Regions from separate parts of the Planococcus plakortidis genome, predicted to be linked through region 3. Evidence: a T-box and tRNA genes for the amino acid it is inferred to sense, from the RefSeq annotation. Region 3 holds a T-box; the other regions hold tRNA genes.
What was found. The T-box of region 3 lies ahead of pheS (phenylalanine--tRNA ligase subunit alpha). A T-box ahead of a tRNA ligase gene usually reads a tRNA of that ligase, here a tRNA-Phe.
Positions count from the first base shown of each region.

Region 1 (9,391 bases), 130 kb from region 3:
AATCGTTAATTTCATAAATGTCTCGAATGAAGAGATTTCGAGCGCGCTGAAAAATTCCAAGATTACAACCTCCATTTCACTTTGCGGTTGAATGTGGAGCCGGCAAATGGCAAACTGAAAAGTAATGTCAAAATCTAATGCAGCAAGAGGTGCCAAATGGAAAAACCAACGATTCATCCTTATATACCCATTTTGATCGGAGTTATCTCAGTTGCGATGTCTGCAATCTTTGTTAAAATGACCACAGCTGATGCGGGCGTCACTGCCTTTTATCGAATGTTATTCTCTATTCTATTAATGTCTCCTGTATTCCTCTATAGCTACCTGCCCGAAATAAAGAAGCTAAATAGAAGAGACTGGGCATTTTCAGCAATTGCCGGGATCTTTTTGGCTTTTCATTTTATTCTCTGGTTTGAGTCACTTAACTACACTTCTGTAGCCAGTTCTACAGTTCTGGTGACATTGCAGCCTCTTTTTGCATTTGCTGGCACATACTTTTTCTTTAAAGAGCGCCTCTCTGTAAAAACCTTGATATCTGGGGCGGTCGCAATCACTGGAAGTGTTGTAATTGCATATGGTGACTTTCAGGTAAGTGGAAGTGCTTTGTTTGGTGACATATTGGCACTCGTTGCATGTGCGTTGATTACTGCGTATTTATTATTCGGGCAAGATGTTCGAAAGCGTTTATCTTTAATAACATATACATTCATTGTGTATGGTTTTAGTACGATAACGCTATTTTTCTATATTATTGCTAAAGGAGAGCCGTTTGCTCCTTATCCTAAGGAAGAATGGATGTGGTTTCTTCTACTAGCTCTAATCCCCAATCTTTTTGGACATACTTTATTTAATTGGGCAGTGAAGTGGGTAAGTACAAACGTAATTTCGATCGCTATTCTTTTTGAGCCAGTAGGGGCGGCAATCTTAGCGTATTTTATACTTGGAGAACTGGTCAGCGAATCACAAATTATTGGTGGAAGCATTGTAATAGCGGGTCTGTTGTTTTTTGTGACTGATTATAAAAGAATTAGAAAAATCTTTTTTCGAAAAAGTGCTTGATTTTTTTTAGTATGCGGTTTATAGTTGTAAATGTCCTCGAAACAAGCCGATAAAAATATTTTGAAATAGCATTGACATCGACTTGTAAAAAGGATATAGTAATCAAGTCGCCGAAACAAGGCGCACAACATGAACCTTGAAAACTGAACAGCAAAACGTCAACGAATATGTTTCGAGCGCTTAGCGCGAGAAACCATATTTGCGAGGGTCGCCCTTGGGCGATCGGAGCAAAAGAACTACTGATCAGCGTATGCAGATCAAGCAAATCGCGCGTCTTTCGAGGCGGCGATGCGCCAGCAACTATTGAGCAATCAATACTACTCTATAATGGAGAGTTTGATCCTGGCTCAGGACGAACGCTGGCGGCGTGCCTAATACATGCAAGTCGAGCGGAACCATTGGAGCTTGCTCCTTTGGTTTAGCGGCGGACGGGTGAGTAACACGTGGGCAACCTGCCCTGCAGATCGGGATAACTCCGGGAAACCGGTGCTAATACCGAATAGTTTGTGGCCTCTCATGAGGCTGCACGGAAAGACGGTTTCGGCTGTCACTGCAGGATGGGCCCGCGGCGCATTAGCTAGTTGGTGGGGTAACGGCCCACCAAGGCGACGATGCGTAGCCGACCTGAGAGGGTGATCGGCCACACTGGGACTGAGACACGGCCCAGACTCCTACGGGAGGCAGCAGTAGGGAATCTTCCGCAATGGACGAAAGTCTGACGGAGCAACGCCGCGTGAGTGAAGAAGGTTTTCGGATCGTAAAACTCTGTTGTGAGGGAAGAACAAGTACCAAGTAACTACTGGTACCTTGACGGTACCTCACCAGAAAGCCACGGCTAACTACGTGCCAGCAGCCGCGGTAATACGTAGGTGGCAAGCGTTGTCCGGAATTATTGGGCGTAAAGCGCGCGCAGGCGGTCCTTTAAGTCTGATGTGAAAGCCCACGGCTCAACCGTGGAGGGTCATTGGAAACTGGGGGACTTGAGTGCAGAAGAGGAAAGTGGAATTCCACGTGTAGCGGTGAAATGCGTAGAGATGTGGAGGAACACCAGTGGCGAAGGCGACTTTCTGGTCTGTAACTGACGCTGAGGCGCGAAAGCGTGGGGAGCAAACAGGATTAGATACCCTGGTAGTCCACGCCGTAAACGATGAGTGCTAAGTGTTAGGGGGTTTCCGCCCCTTAGTGCTGCAGCTAACGCATTAAGCACTCCGCCTGGGGAGTACGGCCGCAAGGCTGAAACTCAAAGGAATTGACGGGGGCCCGCACAAGCGGTGGAGCATGTGGTTTAATTCGAAGCAACGCGAAGAACCTTACCAGGTCTTGACATCCCGCTGACCGCCTTGGAGACAAGGCTTTCCCTTCGGGGACAGCGGTGACAGGTGGTGCATGGTTGTCGTCAGCTCGTGTCGTGAGATGTTGGGTTAAGTCCCGCAACGAGCGCAACCCTTGATCTTAGTTGCCAGCATTCAGTTGGGCACTCTAAGGTGACTGCCGGTGACAAACCGGAGGAAGGTGGGGATGACGTCAAATCATCATGCCCCTTATGACCTGGGCTACACACGTGCTACAATGGACGGTACAAAGGGTCGCGAACCCGCGAGGGGGAGCCAATCCCAGAAAACCGTTCTCAGTTCGGATTGCAGGCTGCAACTCGCCTGCATGAAGCCGGAATCGCTAGTAATCGCGGATCAGCATGCCGCGGTGAATACGTTCCCGGGCCTTGTACACACCGCCCGTCACACCACGAGAGTTTGTAACACCCGAAGTCGGTGGGGTAACCCTTATGGGAGCCAGCCGCCGAAGGTGGGACAGATGATTGGGGTGAAGTCGTAACAAGGTAGCCGTATCGGAAGGTGCGGCTGGATCACCTCCTTTCTAAGGATAATATCGGAACCGAACTTCGTTCGGGTTGACGTTTTGCGTTCAGTTTTGAAGGTTCACTCCGCAAGGATTGGCTTTCAGACTTGTTCTTTGAAAACTGGATAGATCGACATTGATTAAGAAACAAGCATCAAGTAGCGTGATCGCCTCAAGCGATCAACTTATTGTTTGACCTTCAGTGGTTAAGTTAATAAGGGCGCACGGTGGATGCCTTGGCACTAGGAGCCGAAGAAGGACGGCACTAACACCGATATGCCTCGGGGAGCTGTAAGTGAGCTGTGATCCGGGGATTTCCGAATGGGGAAACCCACTGTTCGTAATGGAGCAGTATCCATGTGTGAATTCATAGCACATGAGAAGGCAGACTCAGGGAACTGAAACATCTAAGTACCTGAAGGAAGAGAAAGCAAATGCGATTCCCCAAGTAGCGGCGAGCGAAACGGGAACAGCCCAAACCAGAAGGCTTGCCTTCTGGGGTTGTAGGACACTCTATACGGAGTTACAAAGGAATGGATTAGGCGAAGCGACCTGGAACGGTCCGCGAGACAGGGTAAGAGCCCCGTAGCTGAAAGTGCATTCCCTCCAGAGTGGATCCTGAGTACGGCGGAACACGTGAAATTCCGTCGGAATCCGGGAGGACCATCTCCCAAGGCTAAATACTCCCTAGTGACCGATAGTGAACCAGTACCGTGAGGGAAAGGTGAAAAGCACCCCGGAAGGGGAGTGAAAGAGATCCTGAAACCGTGTGCCTACAAGTAGTTAGAGCCCGTTAATGGGTGATAGCGTGCCTTTTGTAGAATGAACCGGCGAGTTACGATTGCATGCAAGGTTAAGGTGAGAAGCCGGAGCCGCAGCGAAAGCGAGTCTGAACAGGGCGAATGAGTATGCAGTTGTAGACCCGAAACCAGGTGATCTACCCATGTCCAGGGTGAAGGTAAGGTAACACTTACTGGAGGCCCGAACCCACGCACGTTGAAAAGTGCGGGGATGAGGTGTGGGTAGCGGAGAAATTCCAATCGAACCTGGAGATAGCTGGTTCTCTCCGAAATAGCTTTAGGGCTAGCCTCAAGATAGAGAATCCTGGAGGTAGAGCACTGTTTGGACTAGGGGCCCATCCCGGGTTACCGAATTCAGACAAACTCCGAATGCCAGTGATTTATGCTTGGGAGTCAGACTGCGAGTGATAAGATCCGTAGTCAAGAGGGAAACAGCCCAGACCACCAGCTAAGGTCCCCAAATATCCGTTAAGTGGAAAAGGATGTGGCGTTGCTTAGACAACCAGGATGTTGGCTTAGAAGCAGCCATCATTTAAAGAGTGCGTAATAGCTCACTGGTCGAGTGACACTGCGCCGAAAATGTACCGGGGCTAAACGGATTACCGAAGCTGTGGATGGACATCTGAGATGTCCGTGGTAGGAGAGCGTTCTAAGGGCGGTGAAGTCAGACCGGAAGGACTGGTGGAGCGCTTAGAAGTGAGAATGCCGGTATGAGTAACGAAAGACGGGTGAGAATCCCGTCCACCGAATGCCTAAGGTTTCCTGAGGAAGGCTCGTCCGCTCAGGGTTAGTCGGGACCTAAGTCGAGGCCGATAGGCGTAGACGATGGACAACAGGTTGATATTCCTGTACCACCTCCCCGCCGTTTGAGTAATGGGGGGACGCAGAAGGATAGGGTGAGCGTGCCGTTGGTTGTGCACGTCCAAGTTGTGAGATGAGAAACGAGGAAAATCCCGTTTCTGTATACATCAAGCAGTGATGGCAAGAGGTTTGACCTCAGAGTCCCTGATTTCACACTGCCAAGAAAAGCCTCTAGCGAGGCGGGAGGTGCCCGTACCGCAAACCGACACAGGTAGGCGAGAAGAGAATTCTAAGGTGAGCGAGTGAACTCTCGTTAAGGAACTCGGCAAAATGACCCCGTAACTTCGGGAGAAGGGGTGCTCTGGTAGGGTGAATAGCCCGAGAGAGCCGCAGTGAATAGGCCCAGGCGACTGTTTAGCAAAAACACAGGTCTCTGCAAAACCGTAAGGTGACGTATAGGGGCTGACGCCTGCCCGGTGCTGGAAGGTTAAGGGGAGTGCTTAGCGCAAGCGAAGGTGCGAACCGAAGCCCCAGTAAACGGCGGCCGTAACTATAACGGTCCTAAGGTAGCGAAATTCCTTGTCGGGTAAGTTCCGACCCGCACGAAAGGCGTAACGATCTGGGCACTGTCTCAACGAGAGACTCGGTGAAATTATAGTACCTGTGAAGATGCAGGTTACCCGCGACAGGACGGAAAGACCCCGTGGAGCTTTACTGTAGCCTGATATTGAATTTTGGTGCAACTTGTACAGGATAGGTAGGAGCCAGAGAACCCGGAGCGCCAGCTTCGGGGGAGGCGTCGGTGGGATACTACCCTGGTTGTATTGAACTTCTAACCCACAAGCCTAAGCGGCTTGGGAGACAGTGTCAGGCGGGCAGTTTGACTGGGGCGGTCGCCTCCTAAAGAGTAACGGAGGCGCTCAAAGGTTCCCTCAGAATGGTTGGAAATCATTCGCAGAGTGTAAAGGCACAAGGGAGCTTGACTGCGAGACGGACAGGTCGAGCAGGGTCGAAAGACGGACTTAGTGATCCGGTGGTTCCGCATGGAAGGGCCATCGCTCAACGGATAAAAGCTACCCCGGGGATAACAGGCTTATCTCCCCCAAGAGTCCACATCGACGGGGAGGTTTGGCACCTCGATGTCGGCTCATCGCATCCTGGGGCTGTAGTCGGTCCCAAGGGTTGGGCTGTTCGCCCATTAAAGCGGTACGCGAGCTGGGTTCAGAACGTCGTGAGACAGTTCGGTCCCTATCCGTCGCGGGCGCAGGAAATTTGAGAGGAGCTGTCCTTAGTACGAGAGGACCGGGATGGACACACCGCTGGTGTACCAGTTGTTCTGCCAAGAGCATCGCTGGGTAGCTATGTGTGGCCGGGATAAGTGCTGAAAGCATCTAAGCACGAAGCCCCCCTCAAGATGAGATTTCCCATTGCGCAAGCAAGTAAGATCCCTCAAAGACGATGAGGTAGATAGGTTCGGGGTGGAAGCGTGGCGACACGTGCAGCTGACGAATACTAATCGATCGAGGACTTAACCAACAAACTGAAACGCACGTTTCCCACAATGTCGATTTATCCAGTTTTGAAAGAACAAGATTTTTTGCCTGTGAGCAAAAAAAGACTTGTAAAACTCACCAGAGTTGGTATAATAAAACTTGTCTTTCAAAAACCTTATAGTCCAGTGATGATGGCAAAGAGGCCACACCCGTTCCCATCCCGAACACGGAAGTTAAGCTCTTTTGCGCCGATGGTAGTTGGGGGTCTCCCCCTGTGAGAGTAGGACGTCGCTGGGCATACATATGGAGGATTAGCTCAGCTGGGAGAGCATCTGCCTTACAAGCAGAGGGTCGGCGGTTCGATCCCGTCATCCTCCACCATTTTACTCTATGCCGGAGTAGCTCAACTGGTAGAGCAACTGACTTGTAATCAGTAGGTTGAGGGTTCAAGTCCTTTCTCCGGCACCACTCATATTTGAGCCATTAGCTCAGTTGGTAGAGCATCTGACTTTTAATCAGAGGGTCGAAGGTTCGAATCCTTCATGGCTCACCATTTCAATTTTATAATTGCCACGCGGGTGTGGCGGAACTGGCAGACGCACTAGACTTAGGATCTAGCGCCTTCGGGCGTGGGGGTTCGACTCCCTTCACCCGCACCAAGCGGAAGTAGTTCAGTGGTAGAACGCCACCTTGCCAAGGTGGAGGTCGCGGGTTCGACCCCCGTCTTCCGCTCCAATTTTTTATCTGTCCATTGCCCCGCCGGGGTGGCGGAACTGGCAGACGCACAGGACTTAAAATCCTGCGGTAGGTGACTACCGTACCGGTTCGATTCCGGTCCTCGGCACCAACTGTTTTATAAAATTTTATATTATGCGCCCGTAGCTCAATTGGATAGAGTACTTGACTACGAATCAAGCGGTTAGAGGTTCGAGTCCTCTCGGGCGCGCCATATTTTTGTCATCATCCTATTTAGTCGGGAAGTAGCTCAGCTTGGTAGAGCACTTGGTTTGGGACCAAGGGGTCGCAGGTTCGAATCCTGTCTTCCCGACCACTTTATGGGGCCTTAGCTCAGCTGGGAGAGCGCCTGCCTTGCACGCAGGAGGTCAGCGGTTCGATCCCGCTAGGCTCCACCAACTTATACAACATAAAGATCCTGGCGGCGTAGCTCAGCTGGCTAGAGCGTACGGTTCATACCCGTAAGGTCGGGGGTTCGATCCCCTCTGCCGCCACTTTTTTAGGACCTTTAGCTCAGTTGGTTAGAGCAGACGGCTCATAACCGTCCGGTCGCAGGTTCGAGTCCTGCAAGGTCCACCATTTAATGTTTATCACGGAGGAATACCCAAGTTTGGCTGAAGGGATCGGTCTTTAAAACCGACAGGGGAGTCAAATCCCGCGGGGGTTCGAATCCCTCTTCCTCCTCCATTATTAAAAATGAGTGGACAATTTTTCTTCAATATTATTATCGCGGGGTGGAGCAGTTCGGTAGCTCGTTGGGCTCATAACCCAAAGGTCGCAGGTTCAAATCCTGCCCCCGCAACCAAATGGTCCCGTGGTGTAGCGGTTAACATGCCTGCCTGTCACGCAGGAGATCGCCGGTTCGATCCCGGTCGGGACCGCCATTTTATAAATAATATGGGTCAGTAGCTCAGTTGGTAGAGCATTAGATTGAAGCTCTAAGTGTCGGCGGTTCGATTCCGTCCTGACCCACCATATTGCGGGTGTAGTTTAGTGGTAAAACCTCAGCCTTCCAAGCTGATGATGAGGGTTCGATTCCCTTCACCCGCTCCAAATGGGCCTATAGCTCAGCTGGTTAGAGCGCACGCCTGATAAGCGTGAGGTCGGTGGTTCGAGTCCACTTAGGCCCACCATTTTTCCGAAGTAGCTCAGTGGTAGAGCACCGCACTGTTAATGCGATGGTCGTAGGTTCGAGTCCTACCTTCGGAGCCATACTGGGGAAGTACTCAAGTGGCTGAAGAGGCGCCCCTGCTAAGGGTGTAGGTCGGTAACACCGGCGCGAGGGTTCAAATCCCTCCTTCTCCGCCAGTATTTGGCCCCTTGGTCAAGCGGTTAAGACACCGCCCTTTCACGGCGGTAACACGGGTTCGAATCCCGTAGGGGTCATATTAGAAAAGCGTCATGCATTCATATGCATGGCGCTTTTTTCTTTCTCTATTTTTTGTTCACTATGTGACGTGAAACTATGTATTGCCATTCCTACTATTACCATGGTTAAACCAATTAATGCTATTGAAGAAGGGAATGCAATGCTTAGTAGAAAAAATTCACCAATTAATGCAAATATGACTTCCAAAGATTGTGTAGCTTCCACTGCGGCAAGTTTTGACATGTTATTTCTGACCATATCGGTTGCCATAAAAAATAGAACAGTCGCTATTACTCCTGAACTGATGGCAACAATCAAAGATTGATAAGTTTGAGCGTTAGAAGGCAATCCAGTTGTTAAAAAGCCATAAATAGAAAGAATCAACCAAAGAGGCAGACTGGCAATTGTCATTCCAAGAACCCGTTGATATGCATCTAGCCGATCTTCACAAACTTCCATCATTTTTCTATTGCCAAGTGGATAAGCGAAAGCTGCAATTAAAACGGGCACTAACCCAAGCAATAATGTGAAAGTAGTGACATTAGTAAGGTGATCAAGCTGAAGAAGTGCTATTCCTGCTAGGATGATAGTTGAAAATAACAAGGCTTTAATCGGTATGTGTTGTCTGTGCATGACAGTTTGGCCGGATATATGTATTTTGAGGAAAAAAAGAGGAGCCAGTAAAGTTCCAGCGATGATTGTAAATTGCCAAGTTCCAGCTATTAGCCATCCTGGGGAGTATGCTGCTGCAAAACACAAGGGAGCGTAAAAAAGACCGAATCCTATGAAGCTCCACAATAACCATTTCACCTTATGTTTTTTCATTTCATGGAGGAGCGGAAGTAAATTACCCCTAAGTACGACAATTAATAGGAGGAAAGGGATCATAAACAGATAGCGCAAGGACGCACTCCAAACCCAATGCCCTCCTTGAGCTTCCATTAAAGCATTAATAATAAATGTGACTGCAAAAAACATTGCTCCTGCAAGTCCAAATAAAATTGGTTTCATAAGAAAACCCCTTTAACATATATTATATACAATATATCGCAATTAAGATGTTTTCACCATTCTTATTTCAAATTAGACTTCCTATAACTATCCCTATAATAAAAAGCTGATGGCCCCAATTGCCATCAGCTTTTAGATATTAAGATAAAAAATAATCTACTAGTAGACCTATTGCCAGCAGGAAGGTGAACAATGTATTCGTGATTCCCGTGTCTTTCATAGCAGGCATTACTTGTAGTGGTTCTGTGTAGCGCTTAAAAGTCATA
Region 1 is NZ_CP016539.2:1,233,882-1,243,272, forward strand. Features, by position in the region: gene BBI15_RS06250 (MgtC/SapB family protein) at 1-15, opposite strand, end outside; gene BBI15_RS06255 (DMT family transporter) at 157-1,059, shown strand; rRNA gene BBI15_RS06260 (16S ribosomal RNA) at 1,384-2,934, shown strand; rRNA gene BBI15_RS06265 (23S ribosomal RNA) at 3,121-6,053, shown strand; rRNA gene rrf (5S ribosomal RNA) at 6,192-6,307, shown strand; tRNA gene BBI15_RS06275 (tRNA-Val) at 6,316-6,391, shown strand; tRNA gene BBI15_RS06280 (tRNA-Thr) at 6,403-6,478, shown strand; tRNA gene BBI15_RS06285 (tRNA-Lys) at 6,488-6,563, shown strand; tRNA gene BBI15_RS06290 (tRNA-Leu) at 6,585-6,669, shown strand; tRNA gene BBI15_RS06295 (tRNA-Gly) at 6,671-6,745, shown strand; tRNA gene BBI15_RS06300 (tRNA-Leu) at 6,769-6,857, shown strand; tRNA gene BBI15_RS06305 (tRNA-Arg) at 6,883-6,959, shown strand; tRNA gene BBI15_RS06310 (tRNA-Pro) at 6,985-7,061, shown strand; tRNA gene BBI15_RS06315 (tRNA-Ala) at 7,068-7,143, shown strand; tRNA gene BBI15_RS06320 (tRNA-Met) at 7,166-7,239, shown strand; tRNA gene BBI15_RS06325 (tRNA-Ile) at 7,248-7,324, shown strand; tRNA gene BBI15_RS06330 (tRNA-Met) at 7,474-7,550, shown strand; tRNA gene BBI15_RS06335 (tRNA-Asp) at 7,554-7,629, shown strand; tRNA gene BBI15_RS06340 (tRNA-Phe) at 7,645-7,720, shown strand; tRNA gene BBI15_RS06345 (tRNA-Gly) at 7,725-7,798, shown strand; tRNA gene BBI15_RS06350 (tRNA-Ile) at 7,802-7,878, shown strand; tRNA gene BBI15_RS06355 (tRNA-Asn) at 7,883-7,957, shown strand; tRNA gene BBI15_RS06360 (tRNA-Ser) at 7,962-8,053, shown strand; tRNA gene BBI15_RS06365 (tRNA-Glu) at 8,060-8,131, shown strand; gene BBI15_RS06370 (DMT family transporter) at 8,145-9,125, opposite strand; gene BBI15_RS06375 (1,4-dihydroxy-2-naphthoate polyprenyltransferase) at 9,265-9,391, opposite strand, start outside.
Region 1: it encodes a tRNA-Phe, which carries the amino acid that the T-box ahead of pheS (phenylalanine--tRNA ligase subunit alpha) is inferred to sense. The anticodon was not compared.

Region 2 (9,391 bases), 320 kb from region 3:
GTTAGGGGGTTTCCGCCCCTTAGTGCTGCAGCTAACGCATTAAGCACTCCGCCTGGGGAGTACGGCCGCAAGGCTGAAACTCAAAGGAATTGACGGGGGCCCGCACAAGCGGTGGAGCATGTGGTTTAATTCGAAGCAACGCGAAGAACCTTACCAGGTCTTGACATCCCGCTGACCGCCTTGGAGACAAGGCTTTCCCTTCGGGGACAGCGGTGACAGGTGGTGCATGGTTGTCGTCAGCTCGTGTCGTGAGATGTTGGGTTAAGTCCCGCAACGAGCGCAACCCTTGATCTTAGTTGCCAGCATTCAGTTGGGCACTCTAAGGTGACTGCCGGTGACAAACCGGAGGAAGGTGGGGATGACGTCAAATCATCATGCCCCTTATGACCTGGGCTACACACGTGCTACAATGGACGGTACAAAGGGCTGCGAACCCGCGAGGGGGAGCCAATCCCAGAAAACCGTTCTCAGTTCGGATTGCAGGCTGCAACTCGCCTGCATGAAGCCGGAATCGCTAGTAATCGCGGATCAGCATGCCGCGGTGAATACGTTCCCGGGCCTTGTACACACCGCCCGTCACACCACGAGAGTTTGTAACACCCGAAGTCGGTGGGGTAACCCTTATGGGAGCCAGCCGCCGAAGGTGGGACAGATGATTGGGGTGAAGTCGTAACAAGGTAGCCGTATCGGAAGGTGCGGCTGGATCACCTCCTTTCTAAGGATTTTATCGGAACCGAACTTCGTTCGGGTTGACGTTTTGCGTTCAGTTTTGAAGGTTCAGGAATCATCGGCAATGATTTGTGTTTCTTCTATAATATATATTCTCAAGAGGGCCTATAGCTCAGCTGGTTAGAGCGCACGCCTGATAAGCGTGAGGTCGGTGGTTCGAGTCCACTTAGGCCCACCATATTTCCTCTTAGGGGCCTTAGCTCAGCTGGGAGAGCGCCTGCCTTGCACGCAGGAGGTCAGCGGTTCGATCCCGCTAGGCTCCACCAATACTTGTTCTTTGAAAACTGGATAGATCGACATTGATTAAGAAACAAGCATCAAGTAGCGTGATCGCCTCAAGCGATCAACTTATTGTTTGACCATCAGTGGTTAAGTTAATAAGGGCGCACGGTGGATGCCTTGGCACTAGGAGCCGAAGAAGGACGGCACTAACACCGATATGCCTCGGGGAGCTGTAAGTGAGCTGTGATCCGGGGATTTCCGAATGGGGAAACCCACTGTTCGTAATGGAGCAGTATCCATGTGTGAATTCATAGCACATGAGAAGGCAGACTCAGGGAACTGAAACATCTAAGTACCTGAAGGAAGAGAAAGCAAATGCGATTCCCCAAGTAGCGGCGAGCGAAACGGGAACAGCCCAAACCAGAAGGCTTGCCTTCTGGGGTTGTAGGACACTCTATACGGAGTTACAAAGGAATGGATTAGGCGAAGCGACCTGGAACGGTCCGCGAGACAGGGTAAGAGCCCCGTAGCTGAAAGTGCATTCCCTCCAGAGTGGATCCTGAGTACGGCGGAACACGTGAAATTCCGTCGGAATCCGGGAGGACCATCTCCCAAGGCTAAATACTCCCTAGTGACCGATAGTGAACCAGTACCGTGAGGGAAAGGTGAAAAGCACCCCGGAAGGGGAGTGAAAGAGATCCTGAAACCGTGTGCCTACAAGTAGTTAGAGCCCGTTAATGGGTGATAGCGTGCCTTTTGTAGAATGAACCGGCGAGTTACGATTGCATGCAAGGTTAAGGTGAGAAGCCGGAGCCGCAGCGAAAGCGAGTCTGAACAGGGCGAATGAGTATGCAGTTGTAGACCCGAAACCAGGTGATCTACCCATGTCCAGGGTGAAGGTAAGGTAACACTTACTGGAGGCCCGAACCCACGCACGTTGAAAAGTGCGGGGATGAGGTGTGGGTAGCGGAGAAATTCCAATCGAACCTGGAGATAGCTGGTTCTCTCCGAAATAGCTTTAGGGCTAGCCTCAAGATAGAGAATCCTGGAGGTAGAGCACTGTTTGGACTAGGGGCCCATCCCGGGTTACCGAATTCAGACAAACTCCGAATGCCAGTGATTTATGCTTGGGAGTCAGACTGCGAGTGATAAGATCCGTAGTCAAGAGGGAAACAGCCCAGACCACCAGCTAAGGTCCCCAAATATCCGTTAAGTGGAAAAGGATGTGGCGTTGCTTAGACAACCAGGATGTTGGCTTAGAAGCAGCCATCATTTAAAGAGTGCGTAATAGCTCACTGGTCGAGTGACACTGCGCCGAAAATGTACCGGGGCTAAACGGATTACCGAAGCTGTGGATGGACATCTGAGATGTCCGTGGTAGGAGAGCGTTCTAAGGGCGGTGAAGTCAGACCGGAAGGACTGGTGGAGCGCTTAGAAGTGAGAATGCCGGTATGAGTAACGAAAGACGGGTGAGAATCCCGTCCACCGAATGCCTAAGGTTTCCTGAGGAAGGCTCGTCCGCTCAGGGTTAGTCGGGACCTAAGTCGAGGCCGATAGGCGTAGACGATGGACAACAGGTTGATATTCCTGTACCACCTCCCCGCCGTTTGAGTAATGGGGGGACGCAGAAGGATAGGGTGAGCGTGCCGTTGGTTGTGCACGTCCAAGTTGTGAGATGAGAAACGAGGCAAATCCCGTTTCTGTATACATCAAGCAGTGATGGCAAGAGGTTTAACCTCAGAGTCCCTGATTTCACACTGCCAAGAAAAGCCTCTAGCGAGGCGGGAGGTGCCCGTACCGCAAACCGACACAGGTAGGCGAGAAGAGAATTCTAAGGTGAGCGAGTGAACTCTCGTTAAGGAACTCGGCAAAATGACCCCGTAACTTCGGGAGAAGGGGTGCTCTGGTAGGGTGAATAGCCCGAGAGAGCCGCAGTGAATAGGCCCAGGCGACTGTTTAGCAAAAACACAGGTCTCTGCAAAACCGTAAGGTGACGTATAGGGGCTGACGCCTGCCCGGTGCTGGAAGGTTAAGGGGAGTGCTTAGCGCAAGCGAAGGTGCGAACCGAAGCCCCAGTAAACGGCGGCCGTAACTATAACGGTCCTAAGGTAGCGAAATTCCTTGTCGGGTAAGTTCCGACCCGCACGAAAGGCGTAACGATCTGGGCACTGTCTCAACGAGAGACTCGGTGAAATTATAGTACCTGTGAAGATGCAGGTTACCCGCGACAGGACGGAAAGACCCCGTGGAGCTTTACTGTAGCCTGATATTGAATTTTGGTGCAACTTGTACAGGATAGGTAGGAGCCAGAGAACCCGGAGCGCCAGCTTCGGGGGAGGCGTCGGTGGGATACTACCCTGGTTGTATTGAACTTCTAACCCACAAGCCTAAGCGGCTTGGGAGACAGTGTCAGGCGGGCAGTTTGACTGGGGCGGTCGCCTCCTAAAGAGTAACGGAGGCGCTCAAAGGTTCCCTCAGAATGGTTGGAAATCATTCGCAGAGTGTAAAGGCACAAGGGAGCTTGACTGCGAGACGGACAGGTCGAGCAGGGTCGAAAGACGGACTTAGTGATCCGGTGGTTCCGCATGGAAGGGCCATCGCTCAACGGATAAAAGCTACCCCGGGGATAACAGGCTTATCTCCCCCAAGAGTCCACATCGACGGGGAGGTTTGGCACCTCGATGTCGGCTCATCGCATCCTGGGGCTGTAGTCGGTCCCAAGGGTTGGGCTGTTCGCCCATTAAAGCGGTACGCGAGCTGGGTTCAGAACGTCGTGAGACAGTTCGGTCCCTATCCGTCGCGGGCGCAGGAAATTTGAGAGGAGCTGTCCTTAGTACGAGAGGACCGGGATGGACACACCGCTGGTGTACCAGTTGTTCTGCCAAGAGCATCGCTGGGTAGCTATGTGTGGCCGGGATAAGTGCTGAAAGCATCTAAGCACGAAGCCCCCCTCAAGATGAGATTTCCCATTGCGCAAGCAAGTAAGATCCCTCAAAGACGATGAGGTAGATAGGTTCGGGGTGGAAGCGTGGCGACACGTGCAGCTGACGAATACTAATCGATCGAGGACTTAACCAACAAACTGAAACGCGTTTCCAATGTCGATTTATCCAGTTTTGAAAGAATAAGATAATATTTTTTAAAATAATACTTGAAAAAATCGGTATTATTGATATAATAAATCTTGTCTTTCAAATTAATACAGTCTAGTGATGATGGCAAAGAGGCCACACCCGTCCCCATCCCGAACACGGAAGTTAAGCTCTTTTGCGCCGATGGTAGTTGGGGGTTTCCCCCTGTGAGAGTAGGACGTCGCTAGGCTAGTTATTATTCCGAAGTAGCTCAGTGGTAGAGCACCGCACTGTTAATGCGATGGTCGTAGGTTCGAATCCTACCTTCGGAGCCAATTATGGAGAGCTGTCCGAGTGGCCGAAGGAGCATGATTGGAAATCATGTAGGCGGGCAACCGTCTCAAGGGTTCGAATCCCTTGCTCTCCGCCAGTATCTCAAGCTCAAAATTATGGCCCCTTGGTCAAGCGGTTAAGACACCGCCCTTTCACGGCGGTAACACGGGTTCGAATCCCGTAGGGGTCACCATTCATGGAGGATTAGCTCAGCTGGGAGAGCATCTGCCTTACAAGCAGAGGGTCGGCGGTTCGATCCCGTCATCCTCCACCATTTCTTTTATACATATAATCAATATAGAAGGAAACTTTAAGATTATCGCGGGGTGGAGCAGTTCGGTAGCTCGTTGGGCTCATAACCCAAAGGTCGCAGGTTCAAATCCTGCCCCCGCAACCAAATGGTCCCGTGGTGTAGCGGTTAACATGCCTGCCTGTCACGCAGGAGATCGCCGGTTCGATCCCGGTCGGGACCGCCATTTTTTAAATAATATGGGTCAGTAGCTCAGTTGGTAGAGCATTAGATTGAAGCTCTAAGTGTCGGCGGTTCGATTCCGTCCTGACCCACCATATTTTTTCTCCATGCCGGAGTAGCTCAACTGGTAGAGCAACTGACTTGTAATCAGTAGGTTGAGGGTTCAAGTCCTTTCTCCGGCACCATTCGGTGGGGTAGCGAAGTGGCTAAACGCGGCGGACTGTAAATCCGCTCCTTCGGGTTCGGCAGTTCGAATCTGCCCCCACCACCAGTTTTTAGGGGCATAGTTTAAAGGTAGAACAGAGGTCTCCAAAACCTCCGGTGTGGGTTCGATTCCTACTGCCCCTGCCAATTTACTTGAATATTAAGATGGCGGTCGTGGCGAAGTGGTTAACGCACCGGATTGTGATTCCGGCATTCGGGGGTTCAATTCCCCTCGTCCGCCCCTTGCTTTTCATCAAATTTCAAATTCAATGTACTAATAACGTGGCGGTCGTGGCGAAGTGGTTAACGCACCGGATTGTGATTCCGGCATTCGGGGGTTCAATTCCCCTCGTCCGCCCCAGTATTATTGGGGTATAGCCAAGCGGTAAGGCAACGGGTTTTGATCCCGTCATGCCCTGGTTCGAATCCAGGTACCCCAGCTTTTGCGGAAGTAGTTCAGTGGTAGAACGCCACCTTGCCAAGGTGGAGGTCGCGGGTTCGACCCCCGTCTTCCGCTCCATTATATCTAGGCGGCATAGCCAAGCGGTAAGGCATGGGTCTGCAACACCCTTACCACCGGTTCGAGTCCGGTTGCCGCCTCCAAAATATTTTGCCGGCGTGGCGGAATTGGCAGACGCGCGGGACTCAAAATCCCGTTCCTTCACGGGAGTGTCGGTTCGACCCCGACCGCCGGTATCATGCTCATCACTCTGCCAAGTGATGAAGAAAAACCCTGACTCTTATGTCAGGTTTTTTTTCTTTGGATAATTTAATAAAATTATTAGAATTGAGTTGGTGAAAGTTTTTTTAAAAAAAACAAAAAACCCCTTGCAAAGTAATCGATTTATTAATATAATAATTAATGTTCCTAAAGCAGTACTAGATGCTGCTGGATCTTACTTTGCCGGCGTGGCGGAATTGGCAGACGCGCGGGACTCAAAATCCCGTTCCTTCACGGGAGTGTCGGTTCGACCCCGACCGCCGGTATCATATTCATCACTCTGCCAAGTGATGTAAACTGTAAAGCCCTGACTTAGTCAGGGTTTTTTTTGTGCCTTAAAGTATGTAGTTTTCGAAATGCGTAATAGTTGCTATTGATCGTTCAATAAATTTATTTTTGTGTATTATATTTATTTCATGAATAGGGAAGCATATAAAATACTTATTATGGATGTGAAGTGATATTTTCTTCTTTATCTTGAGGAGAAGTAAATCTGATGGAATGGACAGATGTGCTAGATAAGGGATGTAGACTCTAGGGACGGGTCTATTCCTTAGAAATTTGAGAAAGGGAAAGGGGCAGCTTTCATTGGAAGTTGTCTTTTTCTATTTTTTGGCACTTGTTTGACGAAAAGAAAGGAAGTCTATACGGTGCGTGTTATAATAATCAAAATCATGATCTTGCAGGGGTGAGAGTATGACTGAAGAACGCTGGTTTGATGAAGAGATTATGGATATTCTTGATAAACAAGCCGTACGTTTAGGAGAAGGTTTGAGACAGGACGAAGCAATCCATAGGCTTGAAGTATGGGGGCATAATGAATTGCCTGAAGGAAAACGTGAGCCTGCCATTATAAAATTCCTTAAGCATTTCCACGATGTTTTGATTTATGTTCTGCTGGCAGCAGCAATTATTACAGTCGTTCTCGGACATTATATTGATACGATAGTCATTCTGGCTGTTGTGGTCATCAATGCAGCAATCGGTTATATTCAACAGAATAAGGCGGAAAAAGCGTTGGATAGTATCCGTGATATGTTGTCAATTAAGGCAGCAGTTCTGCGATCTGGCAAACGGATTGAAATCCTGGCGACTGAACTTGTGCCAGGAGATCTTGTTTACTTGAGGGCTGGCGATAAAGTGCCGGCAGATATGCGTCTTGCAGAGGAGGCGAATTTGCTGGTGGAAGAATCGTCTTTGACGGGCGAGTCGGAAGCTGTCGAAAAACAGACAGATAAGCTTCCAGCAGACACAGTACTCGGTGATCGCACTAATATGGTGTTTGCGGGAACATCTATCGCGTCAGGTTCAGGTATTGGTATTGTTACAGCTACAGGAGGATCTACTGAACTTGGGAAAATCAGCAGTGCGATGGAGTCTGTTGAGAAATTACAGACTCCTTTGTTGAAACAGACGGCTCAATTCGGGAAACGTATTTCGATGATTATTGTGCTATGCGCGATCGGTATGTTCTTTATCGGTTACTCGTTCCATGACTATGCTACAGCTGAATTATTGCTAGCAATTATCGGATTGACTGTGGCTGCGATTCCAGAAGGTTTGCCGGCGGTCCTATCGATTATTTTAGCGCTAGGGGTCCAGACCATGGCAGGCAAAAACGCCATAGTCCGGAATTTGCCATCAGTTGAAACTTTAGGGGCAGTAACAGTCATTTGTTCGGACAAGACAGGCACATTAACGAAAAATGAAATGACGGCAACTTCTGTGATTCTGTCAGACGGGGAAATCCAAGCTAGCGGTGTTGGCTACTCGCCTGAAGGGACATTGAAACTAAATGGCAAAAAGGTTTATTTAACGGATCATCCAAGATTAATGAAGTTTTTGTCCTGTGTCAAAACGGTCAATGATGCACATTTATTAAAAGATGCTAAAGGAAACTGGGCAGTCAGTGGAGGGGCTACAGAAGGATGCTTGCTGACACTTGTTGAAAAGGCTGATCAGAGTGTTGAAAAGTTGCCTGTGCTTTCGAAAATCCCATTCGATTCCTCCTATAAGTACATGGCGGCATTAGTTGAAGAACAGGGAAGTAAATGGATTTACGTTAAAGGGGCTCCTGAAAAGCTATTGAAGATGGTTCCAGAGAAAGAACATGTTGAATGGGAGGCGAAGATTGCCGAACATGCAAAACGCGGTGAACGGCTCCTGGGGGCGGCTGTAAAACAGGTGGATTATCATATTGATGAAATTGGGCACGAAGATATGGAGAGCGGTTTTGAATTTTTGGGGCTTGCAGGCATTATTGATCCGCCCAGGGAAGAAGTGATAGAGTCGATTGCACAATGTAAACAGGCAGGGATCCGCGTAAAAATGATTACAGGAGACCATAAGGAAACTGCAGTGGCGATTGGGTCCCAGCTTGGCATCGGGGATGGCCTGAAAGCGATTGAAGGCCGGGAACTGGATGGATTGAACAGCCGGGAACTAGAAGCGGCAGCGTTGGAATATGATATTTTTGCACGGACCAGCCCAACGAATAAATTACAATTGGTGGAGGCTCTTCAGGCCCAGGGACAGGTGTGTGCAATGACTGGAGACGGGGTTAATGACGCTCCCGCGTTGAAGCGGGCGGATATTGGCATTGCGATGGGGATTAAAGGAACTGAAGTGTCGAAGGAAGCGGCTGAGATGGTGCTGGTCGACGATAATTTCAGCACGATTGTCAATGCAGTGAAAGAAGGGCGCCGTGTATACGATAACTTGAAAAAAACCATTTTGTTCATTTTACCGACAAACGTGTCGGAAGGACTGCTCATTTTTGTCAGCATTCTTTTTGGCACCACGATTCCTTTAACCCCAGTACAAATCTTATGGGTCAACATGATTACGGCGGTAACGATCTCTTTGGCGATTGCGTTTGAAAAGCTGGAGCCTGGTACGATGGAGCGGCCGCCACGGAAAGCGCAAAGTCCCTTGCTTAGCGGATATTATATTTTCCGCATCGTTTTCGCGTCAACGATCATCGGCGGCGGTATTCTGTGGATGAACAGTGTGCTGGAATCTAGGGGCTATGAGCAGGGAATCCTGCAGACGATGACTCTGCAAGCATTGGTGATTTCGCAGCTGTTATATTTGTTCAATTGCAGGAGCGAGCGGCGATTTGCGTTGAATCGTGACTTCTTTTCCAATAAAGCGGCGTTTATCGTATCGGTGATTTTACTTGTAGTACAGCTCGCAGTCACGTATGTCCCGTTCATGAACATCTTGCTTGGGACGGAACCGATTGCGCTCGGGTATTGGGTCTGGCCGCTCTTGATCGGCCTGAGCGTATTTATTATCGTAGAGCTTGAAAAATGGCTAATGCGTTCGATGGAACGAGTTGGAAAACGATCGAAAACTAATCAAACCAAGCACGGGTGAAGGAGGAGTTATGAAAAAGATACATAGCGAAATCATTGAATTCAGGGGAAGCCATTATGATTATGGAATGATGCAAGGAATAGCGCTTAAAGAATCGATTACATTGCACAACCGCCGTGGGCAATGGAAAAGCAAGAGGCCACGCTTTGTTATCGATCCGGCAGAAGCGCAAGCGGCTTTCAACGAATACGCGCCTAAATTGTGGGATGAGCTGAAAGGCCTTGAAGACAGCCTCCAGCTGCCAATTGATGAGGTGCTGCG
Region 2 is NZ_CP016539.2:1,044,359-1,053,749, forward strand. Features, by position in the region: rRNA gene BBI15_RS05240 (16S ribosomal RNA) at 1-715, shown strand, start outside; tRNA gene BBI15_RS05245 (tRNA-Ile) at 831-907, shown strand; tRNA gene BBI15_RS05250 (tRNA-Ala) at 920-995, shown strand; rRNA gene BBI15_RS05255 (23S ribosomal RNA) at 1,097-4,029, shown strand; rRNA gene rrf (5S ribosomal RNA) at 4,157-4,272, shown strand; tRNA gene BBI15_RS05265 (tRNA-Asn) at 4,283-4,357, shown strand; tRNA gene BBI15_RS05270 (tRNA-Ser) at 4,363-4,452, shown strand; tRNA gene BBI15_RS05275 (tRNA-Glu) at 4,474-4,548, shown strand; tRNA gene BBI15_RS05280 (tRNA-Val) at 4,554-4,629, shown strand; tRNA gene BBI15_RS05285 (tRNA-Met) at 4,676-4,752, shown strand; tRNA gene BBI15_RS05290 (tRNA-Asp) at 4,756-4,831, shown strand; tRNA gene BBI15_RS05295 (tRNA-Phe) at 4,847-4,922, shown strand; tRNA gene BBI15_RS05300 (tRNA-Thr) at 4,937-5,012, shown strand; tRNA gene BBI15_RS05305 (tRNA-Tyr) at 5,016-5,098, shown strand; tRNA gene BBI15_RS05310 (tRNA-Trp) at 5,105-5,178, shown strand; tRNA gene BBI15_RS05315 (tRNA-His) at 5,200-5,272, shown strand; tRNA gene BBI15_RS05320 (tRNA-His) at 5,317-5,392, shown strand; tRNA gene BBI15_RS05325 (tRNA-Gln) at 5,400-5,471, shown strand; tRNA gene BBI15_RS05330 (tRNA-Gly) at 5,477-5,551, shown strand; tRNA gene BBI15_RS05335 (tRNA-Cys) at 5,561-5,634, shown strand; tRNA gene BBI15_RS05340 (tRNA-Leu) at 5,644-5,727, shown strand; tRNA gene BBI15_RS05345 (tRNA-Leu) at 5,935-6,018, shown strand; gene BBI15_RS05350 (cation-transporting P-type ATPase) at 6,449-9,130, shown strand; gene BBI15_RS05355 (C45 family autoproteolytic acyltransferase/hydrolase) at 9,141-9,391, shown strand, end outside.
Region 2: it encodes a tRNA-Phe, which carries the amino acid that the T-box ahead of pheS (phenylalanine--tRNA ligase subunit alpha) is inferred to sense. The anticodon was not compared.

Region 3 (9,391 bases):
TTGATGAAATCCGGTGAAACTTTGACGATGCGCTCTTGCTTATCGAGCTGGTCGAAGATGAGCGATCCAGCCAGCACTTCACCATCAGCCAGTTCAGCCAATAATTGTGCGGCACGTTCCGCGGCCGGGATAACGCGGTTCGGGTCGACGCCTTTTTCGTAGCGTGAACTCGCATCGCTTCTCAGGTTATGGTCTTTCGATGTACGGCGGATCGAATCGGAAGCAAAATAAGCGGACTCGATGACGACCGTTGTCGTTTCGTCGCTCACTTCTGAATTCGCGCCGCCCATGACTCCTGCCAGCGCGACAGGATCCGTGCCATTGGTGATGACCAATTGATGAGCAGACAATGTGCGCTCTGTGTCATCGAGCGTCGTGATCTTTTCGCCCTCTTTGGCCTGGCGCACGGTGATGTTACCGGAACCAAGGGAATCATAGTCGAACGCATGGAGCGGCTGGCCGTATTCCATCAAAATATAGTTCGTCACGTCAACGACATTATTATGCGGGCGCACACCCGCTGCCATCAAGCGCTGCTGCAGCCATAGCGGGGATTCCTTCACTTCGACGTTGCGCACGACTTTCGCGACATAGAGAGGGTTCGCATCTGGCGCATCCACTTCAAGCGACAGCATGCTTTCCGCGCGCTCTGCCGCTTCGGCATAGCTGATTTCCGGTAAGCTAACGTCTTCTTCCAAAATCGCGCCGACTTCATATGCGACACCGAGCATGCTCATCGCATCCGCACGGTTCGGCGTGAGGCCAAGTTCCAAGACCGTATCGTCCAAGTCCAGATACGGCAGCACATCTGTGCCAGGCTCCGCTTTTTCAGGCAAGACATAAATGCCTTCCGCATAGCTTTTTGGCACCAATTTCGTTTCGATGCCAAGCTCCTGCAATGAGCAGATCATGCCGTTTGACACTTCCCCGCGCAGCTTCGCTTTTTTGATCTTCATGCCACCCGGAAGTTTCGCGCCAGGACGTGCCACGATGACCGACTGGCCCCGCGCGATGTTCGGTGCACCGCAGATGATCTGGTCGATTTCCCCGCCGCCGACGTCCACTTGGCAGATCGACAGTTTATCGGCTTCCGGATGCTTCACGCAATCCGTCACATAACCGACGACCAAATTCGCTAATCCTTCCGAACGGTCGATTACCGCGTCGACTTCGATACCTGCGCGCGTGATTTTCTCCCCGAGTTCCGCAGGGGGCAAATCTTGTGTATTTACGTATTCTTTCAACCATTTTGTCGATACTAACATGAATGTTCCTCCTTAAAGTTCCGTCCGTTGAAATTGCGTCAAGAAACGCACGTCGTTCGTGTAGAAATGGCGGATGTCCTCGATGCCGTATTTCAGCATCGCAATGCGCTCCGGCCCCATGCCGAATGCGAATCCTGTCAGGCGCTTCGAATCATAGCCGGCCATTTCCAGAACGTTCGGATGCACCATGCCGGCGCCGAGAATTTCGATCCAGCCGGTCTTTTTGCAGACATTGCAGCCGTCGCCGCCGCATTTAAAACAAGAGATGTCCATTTCAACAGAAGGCTCCGTGAACGGGAAGAAGCTTGGGCGCAAGCGTATTTCACGGTCTTCGCCGAACATCTTCTTGGCGAAGACGGACAAGGTCCCTTTCAAATCGCTCATGCGGATATCCTCGCCGACTACGAGCCCTTCGATTTGCGTGAATTGATGCGAATGCGTCGCGTCATCGTTATCGCGGCGATACACTTTGCCCGGGCAGATGATCTTGATCGGCTCTCCGCCTTTCGCTTCCATCGTGCGTGCCTGCACCGGTGAAGTGTGTGTGCGCAGCAAAATGTCTTCCGTTATATAGAAGGAATCCTGCATATCGCGTGCCGGATGGCCTTTTGGCAAATTGAGCGCTTCGAAATTATAATAATCCTTTTCGACTTCCGGGCCTTCCGCGATCTCGTAACCCATCGACAGGAACAGGTCTTCAATCTCCTCGACGACGCGCGTCAATGGATGCGGGTTGCCCGTTTTCGCTGGACGCCCTGGCAAGGAAATATCGATCGTTTCGCTTTGAAGCTTTTCATTGATTGCTTGTTCTTCCAACAGTGTCATGCGCGCATCGAGTGATTCTGTCACTTCCGCACGCACTTCATTTGCGAGCGCACCCATTTTCGGTCGTTCTTCTGCCGGCAATTTCCCCATGCCTTTCAAGACATCGGTGATCGGCCCTTTTTTCCCTAAATATGCGACGCGCACGTCCGTCAATTCCTTGACTGTTTGCGCTGCCTGGATTTTCTCCAAGGCTTCATTTTTCAATTCCTGCAATCTTGCTTCCATTTTCTCTCCTCCTTGAACATAAAAAAGCCCCGCCCCCAAAAAGGGACGAGGCATTGATTCGCGGTACCACCCTAGTTATCGCACGCATGCGATCACTTCATTGAATAACGGCTCATCACCGGCCAGACTTTACGGCACGCGGCCGGTCCCCGTCTAGCAGCTCGCGGGGTGAACTTCCGGAGTTCCTGCATATCCGCGCTTTCAGTCGAGGGCGGACTTCCTTGGATGCAGGGAACTACGTACTTTTCCCGGTCAACGCTTGTTTATTTCTCTTCTATTATAATGAACTTCCGCCGGTTAATCAAACACCAGTTTTGGGAACGAGGCTATACAATAGAATTCCAGTTGCTACGGCTACGTTCAATGATTCTGCCGGGCCGTAAAGCGGCACCATGAGGTTCTGGTCGGTCTGCTCGAGCAGTTGCGGCTCGACGCCGCTTCCTTCGTTGCCGACGATGAGCGCAAACCGCTCTTTCGACTCCGCCTCATACATTGGCACCGATTGGTATAGCGCCGTGCCATAAACCGGGACGTCTCGGCTCTTCAAGCGTTCGACCCAGTCGAATAAATCGCCTTTGACGATCGGTACCTGGAAATGGGCGCCTTGCGCCGAGCGCACCGTTTTCGGATTATAGGCATCTGCTGAACCTTTGCCGAGAACGACTGCGTCGATTCCGGCAGCTGCCGCGGTGCGGATCATCGTGCCGACATTGCCCGGGTCCTGTACCGCGTCGATCAACAGCAGCGTCTGCCATTGTGCCTGAATAGATTCATCGTACTCTGGCTGTGCGCAATGCGCGAAAATGCCTTGCGTATGTTCGGTTTCCGCAATTTCTTTGGCAATCTGTGCCGTCACCACATAAAGCGTGAGGCCTTCGATGTCCCAAGCATCCGGAATATCCGTACCTTCGCGGACGATCAAGCCTTTGATGCCGTCTTTCTCATTCAACGCCTCTTCCGTCAAATGAAAGCCTTCGATGAGAAATTCCCCGAATTTATCGCGCTCTTTACGGGTTGTGCTCAGTTTCTTCCAATGTTTGACGAGCGAGTTCTGCAATGATTCAATTCGTTTCATAATGCGTTCACCACTTTTTCAAAGAATAGCTTCAGTATAGCATAGGCCCGATTTACGCAGTGAAGAAATCAAAGCCGAGCGCTGTCAAAATGCCGAACGCGAGCGTCCAGGCCCCGATGCTGATGACCATCCAGACGGTCGTATTGCGTTTTGTCGCACCCAAAGTCATGCCGATGAACGCCGCGATATGCGTGCCGATCAAGATTGGCCCTAAAAGCGAGAGCCCCGGTAGCCCGTATTTATTCCAGATGCGCACCGCGCGTTCATTTTTCTTCGACGGCTCTTTGCCTTTCGCTTCCCGGCGCTTATCGTACCAGATGCGGAATTTATCGAAGCCGACAATGAGCAGCAACACCGTCAGCATATTGCCAACGAATGCGGTGATCATGACCCACGCCGGCGACAAGCCCCATACGATGCCGAGCGGGATGACGAGCGCGATTTCAAACCACGGAATCGCCGCCCCGAGGAATATTAATGCGTATTCATAAATCATTCAGCCGCCCCCTTGAGATGCCTGCGCATCTCCACATAGTAAATCAAGTTCTGGCCGAATGCGACCGCGAGGATCCCCCAGACGATCAACAGTTTTGGAATCGGCGCCAGCATGACGATGAGCGCCAAAAACGGCAGTGACCACGTGATGAATGTATAGACTTTCTGCACGGCCTTTCTCGTGATGAAGGTCATTCCTTCATCTTGTTCCATATACTCAGGGGGGCGGATCGAGAACGCCGGTATTTTTCTTTCTGGATTTTTTCGGTTGTACGACTGCAGAGCGATCAAATAGATCGTGATCAAAACTAAATACGCGATCAGTGCTATGAATAGCAAGAACCCTTCCACCGCTTGCGCTTCGATGCTCAAACTCGAATCAGTCTTCGAGACATTGACAAAACTTGAAGTGAACCCGACCGCCATCACCGCCAATATTAAGATAAATGCCATATTCCAAAGCGGGTATGTCATGCGAAAATCCTGTTTCATCTTTACTCCTCCTCCAGCCAAAATAATTCGCCTACTTCCACCTGCAAGACTTTAGCGAGCTTCAAAGACAATGTAATCGACGGTGAAAATTCGCCTTTCTCGATGAACGCGATCGTCTGCCGCGTCACATCCACTTGCTTGCCCAAGTCGCTTTGCGTGTACCCATAGCGCGCCCGCAGCTCTTTCACCCGGTTTCTCAGCATCCGCTTCACCCTTTTTTCAAATATGTTATGTTTACATTACATAATGTACATTAAACTTAACATTTTATCAAGTAAAGCTAATCTAGAAGCAATTATTTAATTGCGGAGTTTCGATATGTTTGCGGATTATAGATGATTATTTGCCGAATGTATGAGGTTATTTGTGAAATCCCTTAAGTTATTTGCGGAAAACTATTCTTTTTTTGCAGAATACCTCAAGTTATTTGCAAAACCGCAAAAAAAGCTTTCCGCATTTCGCGAAAAGCTAGTCTTTTTTCTTTAAATAGTATGTCCGGTTGCGCAAAGCACCAGCAGTCCCTAAATCATATACGGCCAACAAACGGGAAGTTATATAAGGCGATTCGATCTTGCAAAATTTCCGGAGTTGCCTATTGCTTAGATGTGTATGAACCAGGGAAAAATATTCCTGGACTGCATGTTGAAAAGCGAGCGGATCCACCGCTTGGCAGTCGGCACAAACCCATCCTTTCTTATGCTTTCGCATCACGTTAAGGTTTTTACAGTTTTTGCACAAGATGCCCGTAAGCAGTTCGGTTTCTGCTATTGAATATAAATGGCACAACGGTTTCCTCTCATAAGGGGCCTGGGATCGTTCGAGGAGTTTCTGAATTTCCGATAAATCGTGAGGGTTGCTTTTTAGGGGGAATTCCTGAAGGATGTTGAATAAATAATCGACCAATTGATACGTTTTGCAGATGTGATGGTGGACTGGCTTCGCCAGAAATTCACAGTGTTTGGATGTAAATACGACAATTCCCGAAATGGGCAAATCGATTTTCTGCTGTTTGAAAAACAAGGTCAAGAAACGAATATGCTTGTTCAACTGAATCGTCGGATCTTCCATTATCGTTTTTACACCTTCTATATTGGTTCTTGAAAATTCGCCGGTTTTATCATCAAAATAAAGTTGGCCGCTAATATTTTTCGATTCAATGACAATCGCACCGCGCTCCGTCAATAACAACCCATCCATTTGGACTTTCCACTGCCCTCTCGACAAGCATACATTTTTCAAAAATCGGTACTGCTCCTCCATCTCGAATTCAACCAGCTTCCGGTGCAGTCTCTTTTCCCCTCTTTTTCCGGCAGCTGCTTTAAAAGCTTCAACTTGGATAAATTCCCGGCGTGAATGATTGTCAGGCAATCGATATAACAACCGCTCCAATGACTCCATTTCAGTTAATAACGCTATTTCTTTTTTGCCCATTGAACACCTCCTAGTATGATAATTGAAGTATAGCATCCCGCAAAGTCTCTTTCACCACCAATTGACACTTATGGACTTTTCCAATCATTTTGTTTGCGGGATGGTTACCGTTCTTTGCAAAACCCCATGATTTATTTGCGGTATTCCTCTGGTTGATTGCGAGCCGGCTTAGTTTATTTGCGAAATATAAACCTTATTTTGCCGATTCGTCTTCGGCTTCCGCCCAACAAAAAGCCCCTCCACAAAAGTTGGAGGGGTTTTCATTATTCAATCAAATGTAATGCGTGTGACAGTGTCTTTATCCAATTTCTTGATCACTTCTACAATCAATTTCACCGCGTTTTCGTAATCGTCGCGGTGCAAAATGCCTGCGTGCGAGTGGATGTAGCGTGTCGCTACACCAATTGATAAGGCCGGCACGCCGTTTGCCGTCAAGTGGATCGAGCCGGCATCTGTTCCGCCGCCCGCGATCGTTTCGAACTGGTACGGGATTCCTGACGCTTCCGCTGTATCGACTACCAACTCACGCAAGCCGCGGTGAGAGACCATTGAAGCGTCGAACAACAGGATTTGCGGGCCATCGCCCATTTTGCTGTTGGATTCTTTTGATGTGACGCCAGGAGTGTCTCCCGCAATCCCTACATCCACTGCAAAACCGATATCCGGCTGGATGTATGAAGTTGCCGTTTTCGCACCGCGCAAGCCGACTTCTTCCTGGACCGTCCCCACGCCATACACGACGTTCGGGTGGTCGACGCCTTTCAAGCCTTTCAAGACATCGATGGCGATAGCACAGCCGATGCGGTTGTCCCAAGCTTTTGCCATCAACAGTTTGTCGTTGTTCATGACCGTGAACTCGAAATAAGGAGTGACCATATCGCCTGGGGTGACGCCCCATTCTTTTGCTTCTTCACGTGAAGAGGCGCCGATATCGATGAACATATCCTTGATTTCCACCGGTTTTTTTCGTGCTTCCGGAGACAGGATATGCGGCGGTTTGGATCCGATGACTCCTGTGATTTCTTCCCCGCTGCGTGTCGTGATCGTCACGCGCTGGGCTAGCATGACCTGGTTCCACCAGCCGCCGACCGTTTGGAATTTCAGGAATCCTTTGTCGTCGATCTGGGAAATCATGAAACCGACTTCATCCAAGTGCCCGGCGACCATGATTTTCGGTCCGTCTGCAAGCCCTTCTTTTTTGGCGATCAAGCTGCCGAGGTTATCCGTTTCGATCGTGTCAGCAAACGGCTCTATGTATTTCTTCATGACCTCGCGTGATTGGCGTTCGTTGCCGGGAATGCCATTCGCATCTGTTAGCTCTTTCAACATTTGTTGTGTTTCATCTAGTTTCGACATTATTTCGACCTCCTAAATAGTCATTGCTTTTTTAGTATATATGAAAGCGCTACCCTTATCAAAAGATTCATTCAATATCCTTGCTGCTGGCGTTTGTAATTGGTCTCATTCTTTTCCACATATGCCGTCAGCACGTCCCCATAGCTGAAGCCGAGCGCTTTTGCCAATGCACCGAATACCCGCCACAAGTTCCGGTATTGTTCCAGAGTCGCTTGCTGAGCGAAGCGCCCGACTTCTTGGTGGGCAGCGAGGAACAGTTCTGTCAAATCTTGTTCAGCGGACGGTTCGGGCCATTGCTCCAGTGAATCAAAGCCCTTCTCTATGCCAAGCGACAGGATGAAATGAATGCAATCGACATACTCTTCCAATAAAGTCTCTTTGCCCGACGGTCCTTTCGTGCTCCAGAACTTGAAGCATCTCGTTTCATTCGCGAGCTCTGATAATTCGACTTGGAGAGCCAATACTTTCTTGCGGAACACGGATTCCTCGACGTTCCGGTTCGACTGGATATAGCGGTCGAGCTCCCGCTGCATGTGAAATAATTCCTGGAGGTTCATAGGCTTTCCCCTTTTCGATAAAATAATGAAACTTTCAGGTTCCTGTTACGTATTATACACAAGACTATCTCGATAAGGGGGCAATCCGATGGCATTTTTGATCCGCTTGATCATCATCGCCTTGATCATTTACCTGTTTTACCGTCTCCTGAAATTCATTTTCGATCCGAAGCGCAAGCTCGATGCCGCGCTTGAATCCGGCACTTATTATTTTCATGACGACGTGGGGAACGTCCGCAGGAATTTTTTCATTGCCATGCGCGGCGTCCTGTTTGAAGGCGAGAAGTATCTGGGGACGACGAAAGAAGCTTTTGATGTCGTGTCCATTTTCGTGTGGACCGAGACGCCTGATAAGCTGATCGGTTTCACAAAAGAGGATTTTCATTTTCTGGAGAAGGAAATCCGCATGAATTACCCCGACGCAGACATCTCCTGGAAAAGCCCAATTGAACAATTGATGAAAAAAGAGGGAGAAGCCTGAGCTTCCCCCTCTTTTCTTATGCCGTTGCGAACCATATGAGCAAGCCGGCCTGAACAACTGCCAAAGCAAAAAATCCGATGCGGAAATTCGTGTGCTTTGTTTTGTGTCTGAACAGCATCATCCCCGAATAGGCCCCGATGCCGCCGCCGATTGCTGCGACGAGCCATAGGCGTTTTTCAGGAATGCGCGGGCCGCGGGCTTGAGCCTGACGCTTATCTGCCCACATCATGATAAAGGCAAAACTCGACATAGCGGCTAAATACGCTGCCAAAATGACCATGGTCTTCCCTCCCGGACGGTTTCAATAAAAAAAGGCCGGCAATCAGCCGGCCTTCCTTCTATCCAACCAGGCGCTAGGCCCAGTGTGAATTAGTTGTTAGATGCTTTTTTCGCTTGGTCAACCAAAGCTGTGAAAGCAGCTGCATCAGATACAGCGATTTCAGCTAGCATTTTGCGGTTGATGTCGATGCCAGCAAGTTTCAATCCGTGCATCAAACGGCTGTATGAAATATCGTTCATACGAGCTGCTGCATTGATGCGTGTGATCCACAATTTACGGAAATCACGTTTTTTGTTGCGACGGTCACGGTAAGCATAGTTACCTGACTTCATGACTTGTTGGTTCGCTACTTTAAATAGTAAGTGTTTAGAACCGTAATAACCTTTAGCTAATTTTAATACTCTTTTACGACGCTTGCGCGTCACTGTTCCGCCTTTTACGCGTGGCATATTGAATTACCTCCTGCTTGAATATGAAAAATTCGATTTTTGTAGTTGTTTGTGTCTAGACTGCAACGGCCAACTCCTCGGCCTCAAGCTGCCCATCCTGTGCGGCATAGGGCGCCGCTTCGGAAGTTCATCTTAAGCCTGCCGGAGCTGAAACGGCCGTTTTCGCTTTTCGTTCTTACTTCATGTTGTAGATCAAAGATTTGATGCGTTTCAAGTCGCCGGCAGAAACCAATGAACTCTTGCGGAGCTTGCGTTTTTGCTTAGTTGACTTGTTCGCGAACAAGTGGCTTGTGTGGGAACGGTTGCGTTTTACTTTACCAGTTCCAGTTTTCTTGAAGCGTTTAGACGCTCCACTGTGGCTTTTCATTTTTGGCATTTCGGGTTCCTCCTAAACAATTATGCTATTATTCCTTCTCGTTGACCGGGTTCAGCATCAGGAACATGCTGCGGCCTTCCATTT
Region 3 is NZ_CP016539.2:1,360,626-1,370,016, reverse strand. Features, by position in the region: gene pheT (phenylalanine--tRNA ligase subunit beta) at 1-1,265, opposite strand, end outside; gene pheS (phenylalanine--tRNA ligase subunit alpha) at 1,278-2,315, opposite strand; T-box leader at 2,354-2,580, opposite strand; gene BBI15_RS06970 (TrmH family RNA methyltransferase) at 2,617-3,390, opposite strand; gene BBI15_RS06965 (small multi-drug export protein) at 3,443-3,886, opposite strand; gene BBI15_RS06960 (hypothetical protein) at 3,883-4,377, opposite strand; gene BBI15_RS06955 (helix-turn-helix transcriptional regulator) at 4,380-4,580, opposite strand; gene BBI15_RS06950 (nuclease-related domain-containing protein) at 4,846-5,808, opposite strand; gene BBI15_RS06945 (M42 family metallopeptidase) at 6,076-7,164, opposite strand; gene BBI15_RS06940 (dUTP diphosphatase) at 7,236-7,721, opposite strand; gene BBI15_RS06935 (sigma-w pathway protein ysdB) at 7,810-8,202, shown strand; gene BBI15_RS06930 (DUF1294 domain-containing protein) at 8,219-8,482, opposite strand; gene rplT (50S ribosomal protein L20) at 8,572-8,931, opposite strand; gene rpmI (50S ribosomal protein L35) at 9,107-9,307, opposite strand; gene infC (translation initiation factor IF-3) at 9,336-9,391, opposite strand, start outside.